One region of the Priestia sp. ABM2_011 genome, then DNA from elsewhere that is predicted to be linked to it. Evidence: riboswitches for the same ligand, from Rfam matches in the RefSeq annotation. Region 1 holds a riboswitch; each other region holds the start of a gene.
What was found. A riboswitch is a leader RNA that binds a small molecule or an ion and turns the genes downstream of it on or off. The one in region 1 is predicted to bind S-adenosylmethionine.
Positions count from the first base shown of each region.

Region 2: it holds a riboswitch for S-adenosylmethionine, as region 1 does, so the genes downstream of both, ACXAE4_RS21835 (hypothetical protein) here and metK (methionine adenosyltransferase) in region 1, are expected to answer to the same signal.
Region 3: it holds a riboswitch for S-adenosylmethionine, as region 1 does, so the genes downstream of both, ACXAE4_RS02920 (methionine ABC transporter ATP-binding protein) here and metK (methionine adenosyltransferase) in region 1, are expected to answer to the same signal.

Region 1 is NZ_JBSWUB010000001.1:661,832-671,638, reverse strand. Features, by position in the region: gene ACXAE4_RS03660 (hypothetical protein) at 1-1, opposite strand, end outside; gene ACXAE4_RS03655 (YtzC family protein) at 14-277, opposite strand; gene mnmL (tRNA modification radical SAM protein MnmL/YtqA) at 447-1,409, shown strand; gene mnmM (tRNA 5-(aminomethyl)-2-thiouridylate-methyltransferase MnmM) at 1,406-1,975, shown strand; gene ACXAE4_RS03640 (tetraprenyl-beta-curcumene synthase family protein) at 1,988-3,046, opposite strand; gene ACXAE4_RS03635 (alpha/beta fold hydrolase) at 3,078-3,854, opposite strand; gene ACXAE4_RS03630 (gamma carbonic anhydrase) at 3,962-4,489, shown strand; gene ACXAE4_RS03625 (phosphatase PAP2 family protein) at 4,681-5,205, shown strand; gene ACXAE4_RS03620 (glycosyltransferase family 4 protein) at 5,224-6,369, shown strand; gene metK (methionine adenosyltransferase) at 6,401-7,603, opposite strand; SAM riboswitch class I at 7,736-7,853, opposite strand; gene pckA (phosphoenolpyruvate carboxykinase (ATP)) at 8,228-9,807, shown strand, end outside.
Region 2 is NZ_JBSWUB010000001.1:4,105,084-4,114,890, reverse strand. Features, by position in the region: gene ACXAE4_RS21850 (methyl-accepting chemotaxis protein) at 1-894, shown strand, start outside; gene ACXAE4_RS21845 (GNAT family N-acetyltransferase) at 1,101-1,607, shown strand; gene ACXAE4_RS21840 (amidohydrolase) at 1,655-2,809, shown strand; SAM riboswitch class I at 2,873-2,974, shown strand; gene ACXAE4_RS21835 (hypothetical protein) at 3,043-3,285, shown strand; gene ACXAE4_RS21830 (M20/M25/M40 family metallo-hydrolase) at 3,752-5,365, shown strand; gene ACXAE4_RS21825 (VOC family protein) at 5,384-6,181, opposite strand; gene ACXAE4_RS21820 (CotG/ExsB N-terminal domain-containing protein) at 6,342-6,761, opposite strand; gene ACXAE4_RS21815 (GNAT family N-acetyltransferase) at 6,875-7,321, shown strand; gene ACXAE4_RS21810 (MFS transporter) at 7,578-8,747, opposite strand; gene ACXAE4_RS21805 (hypothetical protein) at 8,923-9,117, shown strand; gene ACXAE4_RS21800 (NCS2 family permease) at 9,149-9,807, opposite strand, start outside.
Region 3 is NZ_JBSWUB010000001.1:543,577-553,383, forward strand. Features, by position in the region: gene ACXAE4_RS02880 (3-hydroxyacyl-CoA dehydrogenase/enoyl-CoA hydratase family protein) at 1-1,954, shown strand, start outside; gene ACXAE4_RS02885 (acetyl-CoA C-acetyltransferase) at 1,967-3,145, shown strand; gene ACXAE4_RS02890 (acyl-CoA dehydrogenase family protein) at 3,169-4,953, shown strand; gene ACXAE4_RS02895 (arsenate reductase family protein) at 5,069-5,425, shown strand; gene gcvH (glycine cleavage system protein GcvH) at 5,561-5,944, shown strand; gene ACXAE4_RS02905 (YusG family protein) at 6,024-6,269, shown strand; gene ACXAE4_RS02910 (toprim domain-containing protein) at 6,451-6,801, shown strand; gene ACXAE4_RS02915 (thioredoxin family protein) at 6,816-7,115, shown strand; SAM riboswitch class I at 7,296-7,403, shown strand; gene ACXAE4_RS02920 (methionine ABC transporter ATP-binding protein) at 7,535-8,560, shown strand; gene ACXAE4_RS02925 (methionine ABC transporter permease) at 8,553-9,221, shown strand; gene ACXAE4_RS02930 (MetQ/NlpA family ABC transporter substrate-binding protein) at 9,239-9,807, shown strand, end outside.

The sequences.
Region 1 (9,807 bases):
TAAAACCCTCTCCTTAATGCTGAGTTGTAATCAATTTATTTTGCAGCTGCTGAACTTGCAGGCGCATGCGATATAGCTGCTCTCTTTGCTGTGCATTTGCACTGTGAGAAAACTCTTCAATTTCTTTATAAGCATTTTCTAATTTTTCCTGTGCTTTTGTATATTCAGTGTCATTGTAATGTTCTTGTTTCATGCCTTCCTGTAACTGACCTTGTCCAAAGCGAATAGCATCTTCACACTGCTGCATAAGTTGATCCACTGCTTGACGAGTTGTCATTGTCTATTCCTCCTATTCGTTCATTTCTGTCTTATTTTGCGCAACTTTACTCTCCTTTACGACAAGAAGAACCTGTTAAATATAAGCATCCTTAAATTTGTTTGGCACTTTTTCACGTTTTTGATACAATTTGTTGATGTATATTGCATGTAAAAAGGAGGTTGCTGATTTGAATCAGACAAACCCATTTCCGTATAAATCTGAAAACAAACGTTATCATACCTGGAATTACCACTTACGTAACCACTTTGGCCATAAGGTATTTAAAGTAGCCTTAGATGGAGGATTTGATTGTCCAAACAGAGACGGCACGGTAGCTCACGGCGGCTGTACGTTTTGCAGCGCTGCCGGTTCAGGAGATTTCGCTGGAAACAGAGCGGATGATCTTGTGACACAATTTAACGAAATCCGTGAAAAAATGCATCATAAATGGAAAGACGGAAAATACGTTGCTTACTTTCAAGCATTCACTAACACTCACGCTCCTGTTGAGGAGCTTCGTGAAAAATATGAAGCGGTCTTAAAGCTTCCCGGAGTTGTTGGGCTTTCTATCGCCACGCGCCCTGACTGTCTCCCCGACGATGTGGTGGAGTACTTGGCTGAATTAAATGAACGAACTTATCTATGGGTAGAACTTGGACTGCAAACTGTTCATGAACGAACTTCACTGCTTATCAACCGGGCACACGATCATCAATGCTATGTAGATGGTGTAGCAAAGCTTCGAAAACACGGTATTCGCGTTTGTTCTCACATCATTAATGGTTTGCCTTTAGAAACACCTGAGATGATGATGGAAACGGTACGGGAAGTAGCAAAATTAGACGTTCAAGGAATTAAGATTCATCTGCTTCATTTACTAAAAGGAACTCCTATGGTCAAACAGTATGAAAAGGGCCTTGTTGAATTTCTTTCATTTGAAGAATATGTAAAGCTTGTATGCGATCAGCTCGAAGTAATCCCTTCTGAGATGATTGTTCATCGTATTACCGGTGATGGACCGATAGACCTCATGATCGGACCGATGTGGAGCGTAAATAAGTGGAGCGTATTAAATGCCATTGATCAAGAGCTCGAACGTCGCCAAAGCTATCAAGGAAAATATTACGAAACAGAGTTGATGGAAAGATGAAAATAGAACGTATCCTGCCTTTTGCCCGCACGTTGCTCACTAATGCTGTGGCCGAAGGAGATGTCGCGATTGATGCTACAGCAGGAAATGGACATGATACATTGTTCTTAGCCAACTTAGTCGGAGATACAGGTCATGTATATGGATTTGACATTCAGCCCCAAGCCATTCAAGCAACTCAGCAGCGATTGACAGAACATCATGTAGAAAAACGAGTCACGCTTATCCAAGAAAGCCATAGCAATATAAGCATGCTTCCTACTTCTATTAATGGACGAGTGACGGGCGCTGTCTTTAATTTAGGTTATTTACCAGGTGGAGATAAAGACATCGTCACCACTTCTGAAACAACAATTTCTGCAATTGAGCAGTTACTTGATTTGCTAGCACCTGAAGGAGTGATTGTGCTCGTTATTTATCACGGACACGAACAAGGGAAACAAGAAAGAGACGATTTACTAACGTACGTCCAAAATCTGGATCAAAAAGATGTCCATGTTTTACAATACCGCTTCATGAATCAGCAAAACAATCCTCCGTTCATCATTGCTATTGAAAAAAGATAAGCCGCATATGGCTTATCTTTTTAACATTCGGTACAAGCGTCCGTTGATATAGAAAAAGTAGCTGAGTGCTCCCCCCGCTTTGATTAATCGACGTGCATTCACATGAACATGTTTTTGTGCCCTCACTTTTTGATCGGACAAATAAACGCCCAGGAGTCCCTTATAGATAAAGCAGTGAAAGTGATAATCCGGTAGTTTTTTAGCATATTCGTCCGCTTTTACAACAAAATGCAAAAAGCGGTCCATCATTTGCTGATAGTGAGGATAATAAAAACAAAAGTTCAAATCTCCTCCTGCTTTATCTTCTTCTTGGTCAATTAAATAATCGAGTAAAATATGTAAACCTTGAATATAAGGAAAATATCCCGCTTTTATTTTCTCCGTCATTTCTTTGGTCATCTCTTCTTGAAAACTGTAAGCGGCCAAACAAAAAATGCCTAACGTTGAACCAGAGCACGCTGAAAATTCATACCACTCCATTTCAGGAACACTGTGCCGGTGAGCATCAAACCAATTCTCTAATCGTGGAACTCTTTCCTTGATTTCAACATGCTTATGTATTTGCAAATCACAATAATAAGTAGCTAGTTCTAATAAATGTGAAGAGACGATATGGTAATTACAGGCTTTTCGCAAGGACTGCTGACAAGTCTGGACAAGTTCCGCTAAATATCCTCCATCGTCTTTATCCGTTCGAAAACGATAGTAATCCCCAAGAGGTGCATGAGGAGTCAACGCATCTGGCATCGATTCGTGTAAGGCTGCAAAATCTTTAGGATCGAGCGAATTGCTGCGGTCACATAAGTTATCTAAGTAATCGCTGATTGTTTGGTAGGCAACGATAAATTTTACGCATTCAATCATGTTTTCTTTCGCTAAAATCGATAGGATACCGCCTCCTTCACAATGAAAAGTTTTTGTATCGATACTTGCCAATGCTTGAGTGCGTAATTCTTTATTAGGAATCTCTTTTGCCCGTTCCCGCCAATGGTTAAGCTCATGATGAACGACGGGAAACACTTCTCGATAAATTTTTCTCATTAATGAAATAGGACGAGACGGAATCTTCATTTATTTTCACCTCAATTTCTGACAGCACTCATTAAATGTGAAGATCAACAAAGCTTTTCGCGTATGTAAAAACGTATTCTCTTTCAGGCTCATTAAAGATTTCGTGATACAGCTGAGACCATTCTTTGTAGATTTTTTCACTTAGCTCTATTTCATCAAACCACTGTCTAACAATCAGCTTTTCAATAATTTTATCTTCTCCTGCCTGCATCACAAGAAGCGGAACATCCGGCAAACGATCGATATCTTTAAAAGCTAAGTTAACAGCTTGAATCAATTCTCGGTACCATCTTACAGAAACTTTTGTAACGTACAGTGAGTCGTTTTCATCTTCATCTCGAACTTCTTGATTTCTTGTTGCTTTTTCAACAGTAAGACCCAAATCAAAAAGTTTGTTCGGCATGACTTTATTTAATCCTTTAGATAACATATCTAAGTAAGCTGGTACTTGCTCTTTTAATCCTAGACAAGGTGAGGAAAGAATCGCACCCCATATAGGAAGATTTTTTGTCTGCAGCGTACGAATAACCGCCAGTCCTCCCATACTATGTCCTAACAGGAAAATAGGCAAATCATATTTTTGCGCTTCACGTACCCATTCTTCCACTTCATATACATATTCATCAAAGGATAGGATATGTCCTCTTCTTCTCGTTGTTAAGCCTTGGCCAGGAAGGTCTCCCATGATTACGTGCATTCCAACCGAACGCCACATCTCAATCAGCCAGCGATAGCGCCCGTGATGCTCCGCTGCTCCATGGACCATGACAATAACGCCTTTTGGATTTACTGCTTCCCATTTATGCATTTGAGTTACTCCTTCTTCCTTTTTTTGTTTACCTGCTTTAAAAACCTTTGTACACTTACATTAGAAGATTTACTACTTTTTTTCAACTAATAAAGGGAGATGATTTGATGATTTATCCGTATAAAGAAAAAATGCCTAATATTGCACCCAGCTGCTTCCTCGCAGACTATGTCACGATTACTGGAGATGTCACCATTGGTGAAGAAAGCAGCATTTGGTTTAACACCGTTATTAGAGGAGATGTTTCACCTACTATTATAGGGAAACGAGTAAATATACAAGATCAATCAACACTCCATCAAAGCCCAAATGCTCCTTTGCTTATTGAGGATGATGTGACAGTAGGACATCAAGTTATTTTACACAGCTCCATCATCCGCAAACGCGCGCTCATTGGCATGGGCTCTATTATTTTAGACGGTGCGGAAATTGGTGAAGGTGCTTTTATCGGTGCAGGAAGTTTAGTGCCTCCCGGTAAAAAAATACCACCTAATACTCTCGCACTCGGTCGACCTGCTAAAGTAATCCGCACTCTGACTGAGGAGGATTTAAAAGATATGCAGCGCATTCGTACAGAATATGTAGAAAAAGGGCAGTATTATAAGTCTATTAAGAAATCTGATTCTTCATTATAAAGGAAACGTTCCCTCAGAAAGTCATACTGAGGGAATTTTTTTAGTATCTCCACAAACTCTCTAATCATGTTCTATTCTCTCCACAATTGTAAAGAAATTTCCATATTAATTTACATCGTTTTAGTACTGCCTCCACAATTAAAGATTAAACTGAATAATAAAGACGTATTTATTAAAAAGGGAGCGACTCTATGAAAGCCAAGTTAATTCAGTATGTATACGATGCCGAATGCCGATTATTCAAAAGTGTAAATCAACATTTTGATCGAAAGCACTTAAATAGATTTTTACGTTTACTAACTCATGCCGGCGGAGCCACGTTTACCATTGTGATAGCGTGCTTGCTGCTATTTCTGCATCCTTCATCCGTCGCTTACGCCTGTGCGTTTTCTCTAGCCGTTAGCCATATTCCTGTTGCCATTGCTAAGAAGCTATATCCGAGACAACGGCCTTATATTCAACTAAAGCATACAAAAGTATTAGAAAATCCATTAAAAGATCATTCATTTCCATCGGGGCATACAACGGCTATTTTTTCGTTAGTTACCCCTCTGATGATTACTTACCCAGCCTTCGCTGCCGTTCTTTTGCCGCTTGCAGTAACGGTAGGCATTTCAAGAATTTATCTCGGTCTGCACTATCCGACGGATGTCATGGTAGGCCTGATACTCGGCATCTTTTCAGGTGCTGTTTCACTGAACATATTTTTAGTCTAATTGATAGGAGGAGTACTCATGAGAATTGCTTTATTTACAGATACATTTGCTCCGGAAGTTAACGGAGCTGCTAAAACACTTTATCAATTTACTCAGTATGTCAAATCAAAGCAAATTCCCATCCAGGTATTTGCTCCTGAATTTGCTCATAATCGGTCGTTTTCAACATACGTTCACCGCTCGCCTAGCATGCCGTTTTTCCTTTATCCAAACAGCCGCTTTTCATTGCCAAACGTTCTAAAAATTAAAAAGCAGCTGCAGGAATTCAACCCTTCTCTTATTCATTTGGCCACTCCTTTTACAATGGGGCTTTGCGGCTCCTATTACGGGAAAAGATTAGGTATTCCTCTTGTCGGCTCTTATCATACCAATTTTGATGATTATTTATCTCACTATGAACTTGAAAAAATGCGTGTACCACTGCAAAAATATATGAAATGGTTTTATAAACCTGTACAAAAATTATTCGCTCCCTCCGAAGTGACCAAACAGCAGCTAGAAAAACAAGGGTTTCACAACGTAGCTATTTGGTCGCGAGGGGTAAATCACAAATTGTTCCATCCCCACTATGACCGCTTTGATATTCGTATTAAATATAATATAAAAAAACCCTACATCTTAACGTATGTAGGAAGGTTAGCTAAAGAAAAGAACGCTGATTTTTTACTAAAAATTGCCCGATCTTTACCTGATCATATCCGCCACCAAGTTCACTGGCTTATTGTGGGAGATGGTCCTTTAAAAGAACAAATGCAACAGCAAGCATCTGAGCATATGACATTTACAGGCTTTCTTGAAGGTAAGCAACTTGCTCATATCTATTCTTCATCTGATTTGTTTGTTTTCCCTTCAGAAACAGAAACGTTCGGAAATGTCGTACTGGAGTCTCTTGCTTCTGGAACTCCCGTGGTGGCAGCAAATGCAGGAGGAGTTAAACAGATGGTTCAGCACGGGCGAAACGGCTACCTTTGCAAACCTCACTCCTTAGAAGAATTCAGTTCGGCTATTACAGGTTTACTTGATGATTTGCACCAGCGGCTTCACTTTAGCCATGCAGCGAGACACTATGCTCTTACTCAATCATGGGACGCCATTTTTCAGCATTTGCTTTCAGAATATGAAGATGTCGTAGAAAAATCTGCTGAAGGTATTCAATGGGCATAAAAAAATCTCCGTTTTCACGGAGATTTTTTTATTATTTAGCTAAAGCTTGAGTTTTTAATGCTTCAGCTTTGTCTGTGAACTCCCAAGGAAGCTCCACATCTGTACGACCAAAGTGACCGTAAGCTGCTGTTTGCTTATAAATTGGGCGACGTAAATCAAGCATTTTAATGATGCCTGCTGGACGTAGGTCAAAGTTTTTGCGTACTACATCTACTAGTACTTCTTCAGAAACTTTTCCTGTACCGAATGTATCAATTGAAATAGATACTGGCTGTGCAACACCAATTGCATATGCTAGTTGTACTTCACATTTATCAGCAAGATCAGCTGCTACAATGTTTTTCGCAACATAACGAGCTGCATAAGCTGCTGAACGGTCTACTTTTGTTGCGTCCTTACCAGAGAATGCACCGCCGCCGTGACGAGCATATCCGCCGTAAGTATCAACGATAATTTTACGACCAGTTAAACCAGCATCTCCTTGAGGGCCGCCGATTACGAAACGTCCTGTTGGGTTAATGAAATACTTTGTATTTTCATCAATTAACTCATTTGGAACAACTGGATTAATTACATATTCTTTTAAGTTACGTTGAATTTGCTCTAACGTTACTTCTGGGTGATGCTGAGTTGAAATAACAATTGTATCGATGCGAACAGGTTTGTTGTTTTCATCATATTCAACTGTTACTTGTGTTTTACCATCCGGGCGAAGGTAAGGAAGAATTTCTTCTTTACGTACTTCTGTTAGACGGCGAGCAAGTTTATGAGCTAATGAAATTGGAAGAGGCATTAATTCTTTTGTTTCGTTACATGCATAACCAAACATTAACCCTTGGTCTCCAGCTCCGATTGCTTCGATTTCTTCATCGGACATTTGACCTTCACGTGCTTCTAACGCTTGGTCTACACCAGCAGCGATATCAGCTGACTGCTCGTCGATAGATGTTAATACTGCACAAGTTTCAGCATCAAATCCGTATTTTGCACGAGTATAGCCAATTCCTTTAATTGTTTCACGAACTGTTTTAGGAATATCCACGTAAGTAGAAGTTGTAATTTCACCGCTTACTAAAACTAAACCAGTTGTTACGCTTGTTTCACAAGCAACACGAGCATTTGGATCCTTTGCTAGGATAGCATCAAGAATTGAGTCAGAAATTTGGTCACAAATTTTATCGGGATGTCCCTCTGTAACAGATTCTGACGTGAACAGACGACGTTGTGTTGACATCAGTTTTCCTCCTTATAAATACGATACATTGTGATACGGTACTCATTCCCTTATTTTCATTACACGTTAAAAAATATAAAAAAACCTTTCCTTGTATCGAGGAAAGGTATCAAATTCTACATAAGCCTTTCACTCTTATCGATCAAGGTTGTGCCCTTGCATCAGGTTAGCACCTTATCGTCTACACAAAAAAATGACGATGGTTGCTGGGTTTCACAGGGCCTGTCCCTCCACCAGCTCGGGATAAGAGAGTATCCGTTCAAGGACATATAATACATGAAAAAGCGCTTCACTGTCAACAACATTCAAATGGAAATCATCTCTTTATGTTTGAATCTGTTTTAATGTAACATACTCAAATTTAAAAATAGTATACCTTATTAAGAATGATCACGAAGTTTGGTTAACAAGACAGACCAAAAAAAGGCTTTCACTTGAAATAGCTTCACTTTTTTCGCTTCTAGCACATATACATGTGTCTAAAATAGGTATAACGTACATTTTTTTATAATACACAAACATTTTTAGTTAAATAGTATAGAATAATTAAATAAATGTGTTATACTAATTATAAATTTCAAACATTAATGAATAAATAATAGCTAAAAAAGGAAGGTAGTGCACATGAGTACTGTTGATATGTCTATCGAATTAAATGGTTTGCTTCAATTAAAAACAACAAAACACCAATTATCTGTTCCACAACTTGTTGAAAAAATTCTAGCTCGACGCGAAGGAACGCTGACTTCTACAGGTGCTGTGTCAGTCGAAACCGGAAAATATACAGGCCGCTCTCCTTTGGATAAATTTATTGTAAGCGATGCTGTATCTTCAAAAACGGTTGAATGGGGACCCGTCAATCAGCCAATTTCTGCTCAGCGATTCGATGCGCTATACAAAAAAGTCTTAACCCACTTAAAGAAGCAGGATGAACTTTTTGTTTTTAATGGATATGCTGGAGCTGATAAAAAGTATCAGTTACCAATTCAAGTAGTTAATGAATTTGCATGGCACAACCTATTCGCTCAGCAGTTATTCATTCGCCCTTCAGCTGAACAAAAAACAAATGATGATGTGAAGCCGTTTACAATTGTAGCAGCTCCAACGTTCAAAGCTGACCCTGAAACAGACGGGACGAATTCGGAAACCTTCATTATTCTTTCATTAGAGCGACGCATTGTGCTAATTGGAGGAACTGAATACGCTGGTGAAATGAAAAAATCCATTTTCTCAGTGATGAACTTCTTGCTTCCTCAAAACAATATTCTATCCATGCACTGTTCTGCTAACGTAGGAGAAGAAGGTGACGTTGCATTATTCTTTGGTTTATCTGGAACGGGTAAAACAACGCTTTCTGCTGATGCAAACCGTCGTTTAATCGGAGATGACGAGCACGGTTGGTCAAGCTCTGGTGTATTTAATATTGAAGGAGGCTGCTACGCGAAGTGCATTCAGCTTTCCGAAGAAAAAGAACCGCAAATTTTTAATGCAATTCGCTTCGGCGCAGTACTGGAAAATGTAGTGTTGAATCAAAATACGAAAGTAGCAGATTACAATGATAATAGTTTAACAGAGAATACTCGTGCCGCTTATTCAATTGACTCTATTGATAATACGGTATTGCCAAGCGTTGCTGGGCACCCTACAGCTATTGTCTTTTTAACTGCTGATGCCTTCGGCGTCTTACCTCCAATCAGCAAGCTTACAAAAGAACAAGCGATGTACCATTTTCTGAGCGGATACACTAGTAAGTTAGCTGGAACAGAGCGCGGCGTAACATCGCCACAGGCTACTTTCTCTACATGCTTTGGTGAGCCTTTCTTACCTCTTGCTCCAACAACTTATGCAGAAATGCTAGGAAAGAAAATCGATGAACATAACGTAAATGTCTACCTTGTAAACACTGGATGGACCGGCGGTGAATACGGCGTGGGTGAACGAATGAAGTTAAGTTACACTCGAGCTATGGTTCAAGCAGCTCTTGAAGGAGAACTAGCTAATACCGAAACAGTAACAGATGCTATTTTTGGTTTATCGATTCCAACTCATGTTCCGGGAGTTCCTGATGAAGTGCTTCAGCCTTCTAAAGCATGGAACGATGCAACAGCTTATAACCAAAAAGCAACTGAACTTGCCGCTAAATTCAAAGCGAACTTCAAGCGTTTTAATGATGTAGCATCGGACATTTCAACATTAGGCGGACC
Region 2 (9,807 bases), 3.4 Mb from region 1:
ACTCACATGAGAATGCTGGGTCAGAAAATAAGTAAAACAAAGAGCACGGTCAGTCATTCCTCAGAGCAATTGCTTGTAAGCATGGAGGAAACAAAAACAGCTGTGACAGAAGTTACGATGTCTATTCAAGATATTGCTGCGGGTTCTGATAAGCAGTTGCTAAGTGTGGTTGAAACCGAGCAAGCTATGGTGGATATGGCCAAGCTGCTTCAGAAAATGACTGATCATTCTTCAAAGGTACAACAATCGATGAACAGAGCCTCTGAACATGCTTCTACCGGAAATGTTGCGGTGAAAGATGTGACGAATCAAATGAATAAAATCTATGAAACCGTTAAGATATCGACCAGTGAAGTAAAGGGACTCGAAGATCGTTCCGCAGAGATTGGCCGCATTATTAATACGATTACAAGAATTGCTGAACAAACAAATCTTCTTGCACTTAATGCTGCTATTGAAGCTGCAAGGGCTGGAGAACATGGAAAAGGTTTTGCTGTAGTGGCAGGGGAAGTACGTAAGCTAGCGGAAGAATCTAAAACGTCCGCTATACAAATCAGTCATTTGTTAAAAGAAATTGAAGTACAGGCAAAGCGGGCTTATCGAAACATGGAAGTGAATACGGAAGAAGTCACGCTTGGTATTGCCACTGTCGAAGATGTAACGCAACAGTTTTCCACAATTATGGAAGATGTCTTTGCCGCTCAAGAACAAATGAACAAAATGACAAAGGCAACAGGAGAGATTGATGGGTATTCGTTCAAAGTAATGGAGTCCGTCATGACCCTTTCGGAGGTTGCTAAACAAGTAGCTGCGGCTTCACAAGAGGAGTTAGCATCTATAGAAGAACTTGTGATGTTGGCAGCTAATTTAAAAGCTACGGTAAGTGAGTCCTGAAGTCTATCTTGATATGTACGTAATACGCGCAGTTTTCTGCGTGTATTCGTTTTATTTATATCTTTTATAGAAAACGATAAATAGAATTGACACGTTATCAAAGCAGTTGTATAGTGAGTACGCAAGGCGGCAGTCTGTCTTTTTTAATCCTTAGTAAACTTATAAGTTAAATAAAATATTTAAGTACTATATAAGGAGACAAAGAGATGAAAAATGAATTCCGTTTGGCAACAAATGACGACGCGGATAACTTATTGAACTTAACTCTACAAGCATATAAGCCTATTCGAGAGCTAGGCATTCCTTTCTTAGCAGCTACTGCTGATCTTGCCCTCGTTAAGAAAAATATTTCTCAAAACCTTTGCTATGTATACGAAGAAGATAAAAGAATCGCTGCCACTGTATCTATACGAATGCCTTGGGGAGAACATCCAGGTCCGTTTGCTGTTCCACACTTTTGGTGGTTTGCAGTGGACCCGTCGTTTGCCAGGAAAGGCGTTGGATCTAAGCTGCTGCATCTAGTAGAGGAAGAGGTAATAAAAAATACGTTTAAATCGCCAGGTGTGTCTTTAGGAACAGCAAAAGAACATCCTTGGTTAGTTGAGATGTATGAACGAAAAGGATATGTTCAAGCTAAAGAAAAGCACCTTGCAGAAGGCTATACGACCGTATTTCTTTATAAAAAATTCAATGAGGTACACTCTTTGTCGTAAAAGATAGAGAAGTGGTCTAAATTAAGAAATGTGAAAGAGTGATAAATATGACAGATCAATTACTACTAAATACGCTAATAGACATACGCCGTGAGCTGCACCGGTTTCCAGAGCTTTCAATGAAAGAATATGAAACAACTAAACGTATTAAAAAGTGTTTAAAGCACTACGATATTTCTATAGCGGATGCATTACATTTAGACGTGGGAGCAGTAGCGGAAATTGTGGGAGGAAAGCCGGGACCTACTATCGCTATTCGAGCTGATATTGATGCGCTGCCAATTGAAGAAAAAACCAATCTGCCATTTGCTTCTGAAGTGAACGGTGTTATGCACGCATGCGGCCATGATTTTCATACGGCTTCTATAATCGGAGCAGCCATTCTTCTCAAAGAGCGTCAGCAGGAGCTTTGCGGTACGGTTCGATTCATCTTTCAACCGGCCGAAGAAACGGCTTCTGGGGCAAAAATGCTCGTTGAAAAAGGTGTGCTCGAAGGAGTAGAAGCGATATTTGGAATGCATAACAAACCGAATCTTCCTGTAGGAACCATTGGTGTCAAATCGGGACCTTTAATGGCAAGCGTTGATCGTTTTGAAATTGACGTCAAAGGAGTAGGCGGTCACGCAGGTATTCCAGAAAAAACAGTAGATCCGATTGCTGCTGCTGGTCAAATTGTTACTAGTTTACAAACCATTGTCAGCCGTAATCTCAGCCCATTTCAAAATGTTGTTGTCAGCATAACTCAAATCCACGGAGGGAGCTCGTGGAACGTCATTCCTGACAAAGTAACGCTTGAAGGAACGGTGCGTACCTTTCAAGAAGAAGCGAGAGAAAAAATACCGGCTCTTATGAAACGATTTGCTGAAGGGATTGGAGCAGCTTTCGGGGCTTCAGTAGACGTTAAATGGTATCCGTATCTTCCTGTAGTAAACAATGATGATACGCTGGAAAAATTGGTTATTAACGCTGCAGAGAATCTTAGTTATCAAGTCGTAGAAGCTGAACAATCGCCTGGAGGAGAAGATTTTGCCGTATATCAGCAGCGTGTACCAGGATTTTTTGTATGGATGGGTACGGCTGGAGAATATGAATGGCACCATCCTTCTTTTTCATTAAATGAAGAGGCATTACTTGTAGCAGCTTCTTATTTTGCTAATCTAAGCTTTGACTTTTTGAATTCATTCCATTACCAAAAAAATTAAAATATTTTTATTTTTCTATTTACGCGGATGGAATTGTTTGATAAAATAAATTTTAAATTAAAAAAGTTATCACGAGTGGACGAGAAATCTGGCTCTTTGACTCCACAGCAACCTACGAATGTAAGGTGCTCCTACCAGCAAAGCATGTGCTTTGGGTGATAAAACGGGTGAAAAACTCATTTTGCATCAAAGCAAAATGAGTTTTTTTTATTTTTCTAAAAGGAGAGGGTTTTATGAGTCATACAGCAGTTGCAGCACATACAGGAGAGAAAGCATTAAAGGAAGCCGTAAAATTATTAGGAAAGCATTATCAAGTAGCTTATCGTGAATTAGAAACATTTTATGAAATTGTGGTCGAAAACCATGTTCGTACATATGCTGTAGGCATAGATATTAAAGATGTACAAAAAGCAAATGAACTAGAAATTTATTCATCATGCTGTTCCAAGCTTGAGCGAGTAGGCTGTCTTTTATAGAAGTCTGCTCGCGCCTCTATTTTTAAAGTGTTTTTAAATAGAAAGCATGTTTTTTGACAATTGAAGAATCTGGTGGGTATAATCATTACTCACTAGGTTTTAAAATTAATCATAAATTGTCGAAATTTTTACACAAATTAAAGGTTACATTCGAAATGAATTGTGGTATGTTATAAAACAAGAATATTTTATGAAAGGAGCATTGAAATGGAAATGTCTCTTGAACATGGAAACGATGCAGGAAGCGAACAGCTTATTGATCGTATCCTAGACTTTTTAGAAGATGACGAAAAGTAAAAAAAAGAGTGTGCGGTGCTAGCCCTAGCCGCGCACTCTTTTTTTATCATGTGCGTCAAGGAAGCGCATACTATGATACATAGGGATAGAATGAAAGGGTCTCTGTCAAAGGGATTGACGAATCGTTTTGTTTGATGGAAAATTTAGAAAAAGGAAAGAGATGAAGGGTATGTCGAACAAAACATCTTTGTATCAAACAAAAGAACAGTTAAAGAAGCTTGTAAGCGAATTGGTTTCTATACCTAGCGTGACAGGAACGATGGCAGAAGTGGAAATGGCTGAATCGATGGCGTCGTATTTATTGAAGCTGCCTTACTTTCAAAAAAACGAGCAAGTTGAGCTTCATTCAACAGGAGACGGGCGATCGATTGTCACAGCTTTTGTTGAAGGAAAAAATACGAATAAAACAGTTGTATTAGTCAGTCATTACGATGTAGTGGATGTACAAGATTATGGACAGTGGAAAAAGGATGCTTTTCACGCTGATACGTTAACGAGTACTTTTTATAATGATATGGAACAAGTTCCGGCGCACGTACAAAAAGATATGGTAAAAGGAGACTGGCTTTTTGGCCGAGGAACGATGGACATGAAAGCAGGTATTGCTCTGCATATCAGTATGATTGAACGAGCATGCAACGGAGAGTTTGACGGAAACATCCTGCTTCTGTCGGTACCGGATGAAGAAGTAAATTCGCTCGGAATGAGAAAAGCAGTGCCTGTTCTTTTAGAACTTGCGTGCAAACATCAGCTGGATTTTTCTCTCATGCTAAATGCAGAACCAGTGTTCAGCCGCTATCCTGGTGATCAAACGAACTATGTGTACTCAGGATCGATTGGCAAGATCATGCCAAGCTTTTTGTGTTATGGAAAAGAAACTCATGTAGGGGAACCGCTAGCTGGTTTGAATGCTAATTTACTAGCTTCTTATTTAACAACAGAAATAGAACTAAACGTTGATTTTTGCGAAAAAGTAAGAGATGAAACGAGTCCACCTCCTACTGTGCTGATACAAAAAGATTTAAAAGAAGAGTATTCCGTTCAAGTTCCGCACTCTGCCGTTGTATTATTTAATTTATTTATGTTAAACCGCTCTCTTAAAGAAGTAACAGATCTGCTGTTGAAATCGGCTGACAAAGCGGCTTTGAATGTGAAAAAACATTATAATAAAGCTGCTCGGCAGTACGCTGTGGGAATGGAGGGTTCATCCCTTGACGTGAACGTATGGACGTATGAAGAACTTTATACTCATGCAGTCAAACAGCACGGTGAAAAATATGTGCAAGAAATGGAAGCGGCACTTTTGGCACAAGAAGATGATGACAGAAATAAAACCATTAAATTAGTAAACTCTTTAGCTGGTTTATGTAAAGAAGCAGCTCCGATGATAGTCTTATTTTTTACGCCGCCTTTTTACCCGGCCGTTTGTTCACATGATGATCTCTTTGTGCAAAGGATTTTGTCAAACGTACAGGCAGCTGCCAAAGAGCAATTCCAAGTGGAGCTAGTTGAACAAAGTTATTTTGGCGGAATTTCGGATTTAAGCTATGCCAGCCTGCAGCACCCGCTTCATACATTTAACACGTTAGTAGCCAATATGCCTCTATGGAATAAAGGATATCATATCCCGCTAGAAGAGCTAGAGGAGCTGAAGATGCCGGTGCTGAACATTGGACCGCTGGGAAGAGATGCGCATCAATGGACCGAAAGATTAGACGTTCAGTATTCCTTTGAGATTTTGCCTCACTTCATTTATCAAGCTATAAAAGAAGCACAGAAATAAACATCCGCCCGCGGATGTTTATTTGTTGAATTTAAAAGAAGCTCCTTGTACGGTAATTTGTTGCGGTGTTAGAGCGTGATCCAATTCAACCAAAAATGGACGCTCTCCAACTTTTTTTAATGTATCATGGACAACACCTTGTGTTCCGCTGCAAAAAATAAGGTTTCCTTCATTGACATATAGTTTTTGACAACGTGCATCAAGGAAAGAGTCTTTGTAGCTTTCGCCAGCCTGAACGTCCAGCAGTTTTGTCCATTTGCTGATGGATTCTTCAAGGTTATGTACAGCACAGTAAATGTTTTTTAGCTGCAGCTGACCGGCTTGATGGGAAGAAAGAGCAGCTAGCTTTGGCTTGCGTTTTTCTTCTGGTTCACCCCACTCAATAAAGAAAGGAAAAGGGAGGGCATCATGGTCATCTTCAATAAAACACATTTGCCATTGAAGTCTTTCTCCATCATTAGTTTGACGAGACCCCGCTACAGGGCCTTTTACAGTGTAGCCCTTGTCTTTCAGCTCGGTTATGAGCAAATCCATATCATCTGTACGAAGGGCAAATCGCCCAAAATGACCAAACGGCGTATGTTCGTTAACAAGCTGCTGAATAAGGTCATTATCTGTAACTGTTTGAGCTAATGCGATATCTGTAAGCCCAAGCCACTCAATATAGCTCAGGTGAAAATAAGCCAACGTGTTAAAAGTGCCCCATTTTTCATGGGTACCGCCTTTAATAACGTTGATTCCGTATTCGTTTAGTTCTTTCTGAGCTTTAATAGGATCAGGTGAAAAATGAACAAGGTGATCAAAAGATAGGCGCATGGATAGTCCTCCTTTTAAGAGAGAGTCTTTCCTATTATTATACTTTGTTTTCTCCTTCAAGAAGAATGAAACGAATAATTATGTAAAATAAAATAAAAAACAGAAATCGTTAAAAAAAGCAAGCCGCGTATGTTTTAGACTCGGCTTGCTTTAGAGTTAGTTAGCGACGGCAGCCATGCCCTTTAAAGCAGCAGCCAAATGATTTATTAAACCATGGATATGAGCAGCAAGGTGAACCGCAGCGACAGCGGCGACGGCTAGAACGGCGAGTAGTGCAGCGAGTAGAACGGCGAGTAGTGCGACGAGTAGAACGGCGAGTAGTGCGACGAGTAGTGCGGCGAGTAGTGCGACGAGTAGAACGGCGAGTAGTGCGACGAGTAGTGCGGCGAGTAGTGCGGCGAGTAGAACGGCGAGTAGTGCGGCGAGTAGAACGGCGAGTAGTGCGGCGAGTAGAACGACGAGTAGAACGACGACGAGAGCGTCTGTGAAGAGCAGTTGGCTCTTGGTACATAAATGTTTCAAGCTCAGTAGAAGCAAGTGCTTCTGTTGCTTCTCTAATTCTTTCAGCAGTGATATGCATATAAACACCTCCTGGCTAATTCGGTACATAATACAATATGTACAAGGAAGGTGTTTGGATATAGTGAAAACATGGAATTTGTCTAAATTTGTGAAAGAAATGGAGTGGTTTTCATGCTTCAAATCCTCGAACATCAAAGAGTGGATATCGCTCTTCAAATAGTAGCTGTGCAAGTAGAAGCTTATCAAGAAGAAGCAAGGCTCATTAGCTTTTCAGATATTCCTCAGCTTACAGAAAGCAAAGAAGATGTTATGAAAAGCAAGGAAGTGTTTATCGGAGAAATAATTGAAGGTAAGCTAGCAGGCGTGCTGTCGTTTGAAAAAGAAAATGAGCGATTAACGATTTGCCGCCTTGTTGTGCGTCCTCGTTACTTTCGAAAAGGAATCGGAAGCCGTCTTTTAACATATGTACTTCAAAGATATTCAGAATGTGAGTGTATGGTTTCCACAGCCGAAAAAAATACACCTGCGATTAAGCTATACGAAGCTCATCGGTTTTCAATTATAAAACACACTGCAGCTGCGGATAATCTTGTGTTAGTAACGATGAAAAGAGATTGAGACATAGCTAGATTAATCCAAAGACTAACAAATTGGCTACATGAGCTAGTAGGAATCGGCTGTTGATTTCCCTACAAGGCTTCGCTTTCCGCAGGAGTCTTCGCCTTGCCCTCCAATCACCAGCTAGAAGTACCTACATACATGAAACTTACGTTTACCATAGCAATAAAAAAATCCGAACGCGTTGGATTCTCCATCAAGAATCTCGATTCATCGTTCGGAATCTCCTTCAGCTAAAATACTTTTGTTTCAGCCTCTATGATGATAGTGTTTGCTCAGAATAATCTAGAGCTGTATGACGCTGAATCAGCAGTAAAGCAGCTAAAGTGACAACTGCTCCGATAATAAAAGGCAGCGTCATATTGAGTTTAAAGGCAAATGCACCAAGCAGAGGGCCAAAAATACGCCCTAAGCTATCCATTGAGGCAGTTAACCCTGAAGCAGAGCCATATCCTACTTTGGTTCTCATCGTAATTAATGAGAGGACACAAGGACGAATAAGGGCATTTCCTGCTGTAAATATGCACAGAAATAAGGTAGCATTAACGGCACTAGAAGATAACAAAATAGACGTAAATCCTATTGCTGAAACCAATAAGCCAATAGCCATCAGTTTTTTTTCATTTCCTTTTTTAAATCGCTGCAGTACACCGCCTTGAATCAGGGCTTGAGTTAAACCGCTCGCCATAAACATCCATCCGATTGTCGTGGGAGTAGCATTGATTTTCGCTATTTGAAAAAATTGAAAAGTAGCTTCTAAACCAGCGAGCGTAAAAGTAGCTAAAAATGAAAGAACATATAAATACTTCATAGCTCCTTGAAAATCTGACGTGAAGTCATGCCATCTGGATGTCTGTATTTTGGCAGCAGGTTCTTTTCGTAACGATTCTTTTAACGTAAAGAATGAGAACGCTGTCATAATCAGTGACAAGATACCAGAGATAACGAAGGGAACAAACAAGCCGAAAGACGAAAGGACACCGCCTAATGCCGGTCCAAAAATAAAGCCTAAGCCAATTGACATCCCTAACAGTCCTATTGCTTTCGTGCGGTTTTCTTCATCTGTACTATCAGAAGCGTATGCAAAAGCACAAGGAATAACAGCTCCTGCAAACAAACCTCCGATGATGCGTGACGTATACATCAGAGTCAGAGAGTTTTCTGCCACCGAAAAAAGAAAAAAGCTTGCGCTAAAGCCAAGTAAGCCCCAAAGTAAGATGGGACGGCGGCCTTTTATATCGGAAAGCTTCCCCCAAAAAGGTGCGGTAATAAAAGATGCGATCGAATAGCTAGCCATTAGTATCCCTAAATTGACCGTGCTTGCACCCGTGGCACTAATAACTTCAGGTACGATGGGGATGATCACTCCAAAGCCGACAAATACCATAAAAATAACAAACATTAACGTTCCAAGCTGTTTGTTCATATGCAATTAAGCCCCTTTCTCTGTAGAACATGCCGTGAGTTTAGTATACCAAATACAAAGACGTTTTTTACGTATATTTGGTAAAAAGCGCTTTATTTATAAGTGAAGAAAACATGTTAATATTTACCTGTTTCGCTGAAGCTGATACAATTAAAAGAAAAGGGACGTGAAGCGATTGCCAATATGGATTGTATTTGCTGGGATTATAGGCGGTCTTTTAGGATTTGGGGCGCTAGTGGATTATATAGCTAAAAAGAGAAGTATCGAGCTAGATCCAGAAGAAGGGATAAAGAACGCTTCTGATGCAGAACAAATCTATGTAGAAAATTATCTTTATCAAACAAAAGAAAATAACAATCACTTTCAATAAAAAAAGCTTGGAGAGAAATCTCCAAGCTTTTTTAATGCGGTAAAAAGATGAGCTGATAGAGAAATAAAACAGCAAAGACATACACAAGCGGATGAACTTGTTTGCCTTTTCCTTTTACCAGCTTCATTAACGGATAAGAAATGAAGCCAAGCGCAATTCCTGTTGCAATACTTGATGTAAGAGGCATTGCTAGAACAACTAAAAAGGCAGGGAACGCTTCATCAAAGTCATTCCAATTAATTTTAGCTACAGCACCCATCATCAAGCTTCCGACAATAATTAATGCAGGTGAAGTAATAGCTGCTACGCCAGAAACCGAGCTTACAACCGGGCTAAAGAACGCTGCCACGATAAATAGAATGGCTACCGTCACGCCCGTTAGACCTGTACGTCCGCCTGCTGCTACACCAGATGAAGATTCAACGTAAGCGGTTGTTGGGCTTGTACCAAATAAAGCTCCAATCGTTGTACCAAATGAGTCAGCAAGCAATGCTTGACGCACGCGAGGCATCTTATTACCTTTCATAAGACCGGCCTGTTGAGCTACGCCTACCATTGTACCTGTTGTATCAAAAATCGTCACAAGTAAGAAAGAAAAAACAACTGTGTACAAATCATGATGAATAACATCTCCAAAAGCAGCAAAAGGATTTGAAATCATTAAGCCATCTGGAAGGTGAGGGGCAGCAA
Region 3 (9,807 bases), 120 kb from region 1:
GGCCAAAGGACGCTCAGAAGATTTTAAAGCGCATTTCTTAGGAACGCACTTTTTTAATCCACCTCGTTATTTAAAGTTATTAGAAATTATTCCAACTCATGACACAAAATCAGAAATTGTTGAATATATGAAAACGTTTGGTGAAGATGTATTGGGTAAAGGAGTAGTTATTGCAAAAGATACGCCTAACTTTATCGCCAACCGTATCGGTACGTACGGTTTACTTGTGACCGTTCAAGAAATGTTAAAAGGTAATTACAGCGTGGGAGAAGTTGACTCTGTGACGGGTCCTTTAATTGGAAGACCAAAAAGCGCAACGTTTCGAACGTTAGACGTAGTGGGACTAGACACATTTATTCATGTGGCCAACAATGTGTTTGACAAAGTGGAAGGCAAAGAAAAAGAGGTATTCGATGTGCCTTTATTTATGAAACAAATGCAGGAAAATGGCTGGCTGGGAAGCAAGTCGGGGCAAGGCTTCTTTTTAAAGAAAGGCAAGGAAATTTTAGAACTTGATTCTAATACACTTCAATACGTCGAAAGAAAGAAGTTAAAAACAGCTTCTACTGAATTAAGTAAGCAGGCAAAAGGGCTGCAAAACAAAATGAAAGCGCTTATATATTCTGATGATCGTGCTGGACAGCTTCTTTGGAACATTATCAGCCCTGTTCTTGTGTATGCAGCACAGTTGAAAAATGAAATCGCCGACGATATCGTCGCCATTGATCAAGCTATGAAGTGGGGATTTGGCTGGAAAATGGGTCCTTTTGAGACGTGGGATGCAATTGGTTTAGAAAAATCAATTGAGAAGATGGAGCAGTCTGGCTTAGCCATCCCGCAGTGGGTAAAACAAATGCAGGAAAATGGATTTACAAGCTTTTATAAAGAAATGGAAGGTCAAACGCTTTACTACGAAGAGGATGAGTATAAAGCAGTAAAAGAAAATAAAAAGGTGATCCACCTGTCATCTTTACGCTCTCAAAATAATGTCATTTTAGAAAACAGCGGAGCGAGCTTAATTGATTTAGGAGATGATGTGGCATGCCTGCAGTTTACTTCTCCTAACAATGCGATTGGGCTAGATATTATCAGCTTATTGAATCAGTCTCTTGAAGAAGTGAACAAGAATTATAAGGGGCTGGTCATAGGAAACCAAGGAAAAAATTTCTGCGTTGGCGCTAACTTAGCTATGATTTTGATGGAAGCACAAGATGACAATTATTTTGAAGTTGAGCTTGTCATTAAACAATTTCAACAGGCAATGATGAAGGTGAAATATAACGAAAAGCCGGTTGTTGCAGCTCCATTTGCGATGACTCTTGGAGGCGGAGCAGAAATTTGCTTACCGTCAGCTAAAATCCAAGCTTCTGCTGAAACTTACATGGGCCTTGTAGAAGTAGGAGTCGGGTTAATTCCTGGCGGAGGAGGTAACAAGGAGCTTTATATCAAACAGCTAAATGGTTTACCGAACGGTGTAACGCTCGATCTTCAGCAAATTGCCAATAAAACATTTGAAACAATTGCTACTGCAAAAGTATCTACTTCTGCTGCAGAAGCTAGGCAGCTAAACTTTTTAAACCGCCATGATGCTATCAGTGTAAACGGAGATCACTTGCTGAATGATGCAAAGAACTCAGTCCTTGCTTTACACGACACGGGCTATAAACCGCCTGTAAAAACTAAAGTTCCTGTCGTTGGAGAAACAGGATATGCAACGTTGCTGCTAGGAGCTCAATCCATGAAATATTCAGGATATATATCAGAACATGATTACAAAATTGCTAGTAAGTTAGCATTTGTATTAGCTGGAGGACGCGTAGCGTTTGGTTCCAAAGTGGATGAAGAGTATTTGCTTGATTTAGAGAGAGAAGCATTTTTAAGCCTTGTTGGAGAAGCGAAGTCTCAAGAACGTATGCAGCACATGTTAGTTAAAGGAAAGCCACTGCGCAATTAAGGGGGAGAAAAAATGAGAGAAGCAGTTATTGTAGCAGGTGCTAGGACACCGGTCGGAAAAGCAAAAAAAGGTTCATTGGCAAGTGTTAGACCTGATGATTTGGGAGCTATTGCGGTTAAAGAAACTCTTCGCCGAGCAGGCGGATACGAAGGACCGATTGATGATTTAATTATTGGTTGTGCGATGCCTGAGGCAGAACAAGGTTTGAATATGGCTCGAAATATTGGCGCTCTTGCAGGTTTGCCTTATACGGTGCCAGCAATAACGATTAATCGTTATTGTTCATCAGGTTTGCAAAGTATTGCCTACGGTGCAGAACGAATTATGCTAGGGCAAGCCAAAGCAGTGTTAGCTGGAGGAGCAGAATCAATGAGCTTTGTTCCGATGTTTGGAAACGTAGCGCGTCCGAATGTTCAGCTGGTTGAAAATGCGCCGGAGTATTATATGGGCATGGGACATACAGCAGAACAAGTGGCGATGAAATACGGCATTTCACGTGAAGACCAGGATGCATTTGCCGTACGCAGCCATCAAAAAGCAGCAAAAGCACTTCAAGAAGGGAGGTTTAACGACGAAATTGTTCCCGTGGAAGTGACGCTTCGGAAAATCGATGAAAACAATAAGCTACGTGAACAAAAGCTGATGTTCTCTCAAGATGAAGGAGTTCGTCCTGGCACAACTGCGGACGTATTAGGGAAACTTCGTCCAGCCTTTTCGGTTAAAGGATCCGTCACAGCTGGAAACTCTTCGCAGACAAGTGACGGAGCTGCATCCGTTTTTCTAATGGATAAAGAACAAGCTGAAGCAGAAGGCTTAAAGCCTTTGCTTAAGTTTCGCTCATTTGCAGTTGGAGGAGTTCCGCCTGAAGTAATGGGGATTGGCCCGGTAGCTGCCATCCCTAAAGCTCTTAAACTAGCAGGGCTGGAGCTTTCTGATATCGGATTGTTTGAATTAAATGAAGCATTTGCTTCTCAAGCACTTGGCGTTATTCGTGAATTAAATATTAATGAAGATAAAGTAAATGTAAACGGAGGCGCTATTGCCTTAGGTCATCCATTAGGCTGTACTGGAGCTAAGCTGACTCTCAGCTTAATGCACGAAATGCAGCGTCGAAATGAGCAGTTTGGAATTGTCACCATGTGTATTGGTGGAGGAATGGGAGCTGCTGGTGTATTTGAATTGTTAGCATAATCATTTCAAAGGGGGATATGAACATGTCAAATAAAACAAAACAAATGATTAAAGGTGGAAGTTTTTTAATTGAAGAAGGTGATGCAAGCCGCGTCTACACGCCGGAGGATTATACATCTGAGCAAAAGATGATTGCCAAGACGACAGATGAATTTGTAGAAAATGAAGTCCTTCCGCAAGTGGAATATTTAGAAAAGCATGAATTTGACCGTTCTGTAAAGCTATTAAAACAAGCTGGTGAATTAGGCTTGCTTGGTGCAGATGTACCGGAAGAATACGGTGGGCTTGGTTTAGATAAGATTACCTCGGCTTTAATTGCTGAAAAAATGTCTCGAGCAGGCGGATTTTCCATCACTCATGGTGCTCATGTAGGAATTGGGTCATTGCCAATCGTCTTATTTGGAACAGAAGAGCAAAAACAAGCATATTTACCTGCTTTAGCGGTAGGGGAAAAAATAGCGGCTTATGCGCTGACTGAACCGGGTTCTGGTTCGGATGCTCTTGGTGCTCGAACAACAGCTCGCCTTAACGCAGAAGGTACACACTATGTGTTAAATGGAGAAAAGCAGTGGATTACGAATGCTGGATTTGCTGATGTATTCGTGGTGTACGCAAAAATTGACGGCGATAAATTTTCAGCTTTTATCGTTGAGCGCGAATTTCCAGGCGTTTCGGTTGGCCCGGAAGAGAAGAAAATGGGAATCAAAAGCTCATCAACCAGAACGTTGATTCTTGAAGATGCGCTTGTTCCAAAAGAAAATGTGCTAGGTGAAATTGGAAAAGGCCATGTGATTGCCTTTAACATTTTAAATATTGGGCGCTATAAGCTTGGAGTTGGAGCAGTTGGAGCAGGGAAACGTGCGTTAGAAATTACGTCTCAATACGTTAACCAGCGTCAGCAGTTTAAAACGCCAATTGCTAAATTCTCATTAACACAAGAAAAGTTAGCCACAATGGCTTCTAAATTGTATGCAACTGAAAGCTCCGTATATCGTACGGTAGGACTTTTTGAAGACCATATGGGCCAGCTTTCAGAAGAACAGCAAAAAGACGGAAAACAAATTGCTGCTTCTATTGCTGAATATGCTATCGAATGTTCATTAAATAAAGTGTTTGCCACGGAAGCTCTTGACTACATTGTAGATGAAGGCGTGCAGCTTCATGGAGGCTACGGTTTTATGAGCGAGTATGAAATTGAGCGTCTGTATCGCGATTCTCGCATTAATCGTATTTTTGAGGGAACAAATGAGATTAACCGTCTTTTAGTACCAGGCACATATTTACGCAAAGCGTTAAAAGGAGAGCTTCCACTGCTTCAAAAAGCACAAACGCTTCAAGAAGAATTGATGATGCTTATGCCGCAGGAAGTAGGAAATGAGCCGTTAGATCAAGAAAAAATGCTTGTGCAAAACGGGAAGAAAATTGCGCTCTTGCTTTTGGGATTAGCTGCACAAAAGTATGGCAAAGAATTAGAAAAAGAACAAGAAATTCTCGTTAATATTTCTGATATGATTAGTAACGTATATGCAATGGAATCTACTGTTTTACGTACTGAAAAAGCCATTTCCAAAACAGGAGTAGATCAAAACAGCTTAAAATTAAAATACACGCAAGTATTCTGCCAAGAAGCATTTAATCGAATCGAAGCAGATGCAAAAGAAACGTTAATTGGCGTTGAACAAGGTGATACGCTTAGAGTCATGCTTTCGTCTCTTCGCAAATTAACTCGCTATACACCAATCAATGTAATTAGCGTAAAGCGCGAGGTTGCAAAAACGCTTCTAGAAGTAGAGAAGTTCACAGTTTAAGGAAAAAGGAGCTCGTTTTGCGAGCTCCTTTTTGTTTAAGAAGCCTCTATCTAGGTAAATGATAAAGGATGTGTTAAAATACGAAAAAAGCTTAAAATAAAGGGTGGTTGACGAAATGTCATTATTTTTTTATTCATATCCAAAGTGCGGTACGTGCCGAAAAGCAAAGAAGTGGCTCGATGATAACGGAGTAGCATATGAAGAAATTCATATTGTAGAAAATCCGCCAACAAAAGAGCAGCTGCAAGCTTACTATCAGAACAGCGGCCTAGAATTAAAAAAATTCTTTAATACAAGCGGTAAAAAATATCGCGAGTTAGGTCTTAAAGATAAAGTAAGCAGTGCGAGTGAAGACGAACTTCTGTCTATTCTTGCGTCAGATGGCATGTTAATTAAGCGTCCGCTGCTAACAGATGGACAAAAAGTAACGCTTGGTTTCAAAGAAGAGCAGTTTGAGGACGTGTGGAAGTAAGTTTTCAAATAGAAAATTTTTACCTTTTACGTTACACTGTTAATAGGAAGTTATTTTAGGTTGTAGAAAGTGTTCTCCACGTTGAAGGCGCTTTTTATATAAACAAATTACGATACATATTTTGGAGGGATTAAGATGAGTACACCAAAAGATTTGCGTTATTCTGAAGAGCATGAATGGGTAAAAACAGAAGGAGACGTTGTCCGCGTAGGTATTACACATTTCGCTCAAGCTGAGCTTGGAGACATCGTATTCGTTGAACTGCCAGAAGTAGGAGCAACAGTAGAAGCTGACGAGCCGTTTGGTAGCGTTGAATCAGTAAAAACAGTTTCTGAGCTTTACGCACCAATTAGCGGTGAAGTTGTAGCAGTAAACGACAACTTAGGCGATAGTCCTGAACTTGTTAATGAATCTCCATACGAAGAAGCATGGATGATTACAATCAAACCATCTGATGCTTCTCAAGTAGACAAGCTGATGACAGCAGAGCAATACGAAGAAATGACAAACGAAGGATAATATTCCTCCATAAATTGTCTTTATGAAAAGTTTTTGACTGGACACTCTATTAGTAAACAAGCTAAAGGAGTGTCTTTTTATGTTTGAAAAACAAAAAATGGACGTTACAGATCGCGTTACAGCTAAATTTCATGACGGCGGTATGAAATTATACGTTGATAAGCAGCCAATTGGTGAAGTTAGCTACGGAACAAGCGGCAATGAATACCGCTTTGAAGAAGGATATTCGCAAGAAAATAATAAGTTCTATCAATACGCGGACGTACAAAAACAAGGTGAAACGCAAAAATATACAGACTGCGATGAAGAAGCAGGATGGTGCTAAACAGTGGCAACTGCCGCTGTTTTTCTTGTTTTATAGAGATAATATGGCCTAAACTGCCTTTTAAAAGAGTTCTTTCTTGCAAATTTCTTTTAAAAAACAGGTGAACTGTGATACATTAACGAATATTGTATAGCATAAAGAAATGATGTTACTATACAACTGACGATTATGGGTGATGAAAATGGGGCTAATTGAAATTGAAAAAGTAATTATTGTCGAAGGAAAGTCAGATAAAAAGCGTATTCAAGATATCATTCGAGAACCAATTGAAATTATTTGTACAAACGGTACGATTAGTTTATCAAAGCTGGATGAAATTATTGACTGTACGTTTAACAAAGAGGTATACATACTCGTTGACTCTGATGATTCAGGGAATAAGCTGAGAAAACAATTTAAACGAGAGCTTCCGGAAGCAGAGCATCTATATATTGATAAAATGTACCGAGAAGTTGCTGCCGCCCCTAGACATCACATAGCAACAGTATTGCTGAGTGCCAATATCGATGTTAATGCAGAATTTTTAACATAAAAGGAATGAGCAACATGCAAGAATGGAGCGAAAAACAGCTGGATGATCAGTTAAAAGAAGGAGAAAGAGCCTTTATCTTTTTCCATACGCCTTTTTGCGGGACATGTCAGCTGGCAAAAAAAATGTTAACCGTGGCAGAAGCGATGCTGCCGGATGTAACCATCGGAATGAGCAATTTAAATTATATGCCTTCAAAAGCAGAATTATTTTCTATTGAAAGCGTACCTTGTTTGATTGAAGTGGAAAATGGTGAAATGGTAAAAAAACTCTACGCGTTTCATTCCATCGAGCACGTACTCGAGGAGCTTCGATAATCAAACGTTTGTTTAAAATGAAGAAGTTGAAAGAGAGCGAACCGTTGGGGCTGTTGAAATCTTGGGATATTATCCCAAGAACAAAATCTGTTGACAGCCTATCTGACACATGCTAAAATCACACTCATGAATGTTCATAAATGAATGAATATTTCCCAAAAACAAAATAATTGTTGCGAACTCTTATCAAGAGAGGTGGAGGGACTGAGCCCTGTGAAACCCGGCAACCGTCAGACTAACTGAAATGGTGCCAATTCCTGCAAAGCTATGCGCTTTGAAAGATGAGAGAAAGGATTAAATATCGAGCCTTTCTGTCATGCGCAGAGAGGCTTTTTTAATGGGGAAAATTGTTTTACGGCTTTTTCATCCTATAGGGCAACCTAACATAATTAAGTTTTTATTAAAGAAGGTGAAGAAATATGATTACATTAACAGACGTTACAAAAATTTATCAGGCCAAAAGCGGTCAAGTAACAGCTGTTGATAATGTGAATCTAACCGTTAACCAAGGTGAAATTTACGGAATTATTGGTTATAGCGGAGCGGGGAAAAGTTCTTTGATTCGCTTGCTAAACGGATTAGAAACACCAACGACAGGAACGGTCGAAGTAGCAGGTAATGATATTGGAAAAATTAAAGGCGGAAAACTCAGAAAAGCTAGACAAGAAATTAGTATGGTATTTCAGCACTTTAATATCTTGTGGTCGCGTACGGTACGAGAAAATATTGCCTTTCCGTTAGAAATAGCAGGGATTTCAAAAGAAAAAAGAATGAAACGAGTGGACGAACTTATTAAGCTAGTCGGGCTTGAAGGGCGTGAAGATGCTTATCCATCACAGCTTAGCGGCGGACAAAAGCAGCGTGTTGGGATTGCTCGAGCGCTAGCGAACAATCCAAAAGTATTGCTTTGTGATGAAGCAACATCAGCGCTTGATCCTCAAACGACAGATTCTATTTTAGATCTGTTAGTAGATATTAATGAGAAGCTAGGGTTAACCATTGTATTGATTACTCATGAAATGCACGTCATTCGTAAAATTTGTCATCGAGTAGCCGTTATGGAAAATGGGGCAGTAGTAGAAGAAGGACAAGTGCTAGAAGTATTCAGAAAACCTAAGCAGCCGATTACAAAACGATTCGTTCAACAGATTTCTGAACCAGAGGAAACGTTTGAAACGATTGAACAAGTAAAAGAGCTGTATCCAAGCGGGCAAATTATTCAGCTGACGTTTGTTGGCGGAAAAGCAGAGCAACCGCTCATTACAACGATTTTAAAACAGTTTGATGTAACGATTAATATTTTGCAAGGAAAGATTTCTCATACACAAACAGGTTCATACGGGACGCTGTTCGTTCATTTAGACGGGGAATTAACAGAAGTTGAAAAAGTCATTGCATACATTCATGAGCAGCAGGTAGAAGTGGAGGTAATGACAAATGCTTGAGAAACTATTTCCAAACGTTATTTTAGATGATTTTATTCAAGCGACAAATGAAACACTATATATGACGGCTATTTCAGTTGTAGCCACATTTGTTCTAGGTATTTTATTGGGCTTGCTTTTATTTTTAACGTCCAAAGGACAGCTTTGGCAAAACAAACCTTTATATGCCATTGTGTCGGCGGTTGTAAATATCTTTCGTTCCATTCCATTCATTATTTTAATTGTGTTACTGATTCCATTTACCAAAGCATTGGTAGGAAGTATTTTAGGCGCTAATGCAGCGTTACCGGCTTTAATTGTTGGAGCAGCACCATTTTATGCGCGTCTTGTAGAAATTGGTCTGCGTGAAATTGATAAAGGTGTTATTGAAGCTGCTAAATCAATGGGAGCCACAACAAGCACTATTATCTTTAAAGTGCTGTTACCTGAATCGCTGCCAGCTTTGATTTCCGGTTTGACAGTAACAACCATTGCGTTAGTCGGCTATACGGCAATGGCGGGTGTGATTGGAGCTGGAGGTCTTGGAAACCTTGCATATTTAGAAGGATTCCAGCGCAGTCATAATGACGTAACGCTAGCTGCTACGATCTTAATTTTGATTATTGTATTTATTATCCAACTTATTGGAGATGCGATTACTGCAAAAATTGATAAAAGATAAAGGGAGGACTATTTATTATGAAGAAATGGCTTTCAGCTTTAGCATTAACATCTGCGCTAGTAGTAGGATTAGCTGCGTGTGGATTTAACAATGGATCAAAAGATGAAAAGAAAATTGTCGTGGGTGCATCTAATACGCCTCATGCTGAAATTTTGGAACAAGCAAAACCGATTTTAGAAAAACAAGGAATTGACTTAGAGATTAAAAAATTCCAAGATTACATCTTACCGAACACAGCTCTTGCAAACAATGAAATTGATGCAAACTATTTCCAGCACGTTCCTTATATGAATTCAGTGCTAAAAGATCATAAAGGTGAAAAAGGGTATGATTTTGTAAGTGCCGGTGCCATTCATATTGAACCAATTGGTATCTACTCTAAAAAATACAAAAGCTTAAAAGATCTTCCGAAAAACGGCACAGTTATTATGCGTGATGCAGTAGCAGAGCAAGGACGTATTTTATCGATTTTTGAAAAAGCTGGCGTGATCAAATTAAAACCAGGCGTAAAGAAAACAGACGCACAAATTAAAGATATTGTAGAAAACCCTAAGAATTTAAAATTTAAAGCCGATGTTGAAGGCGG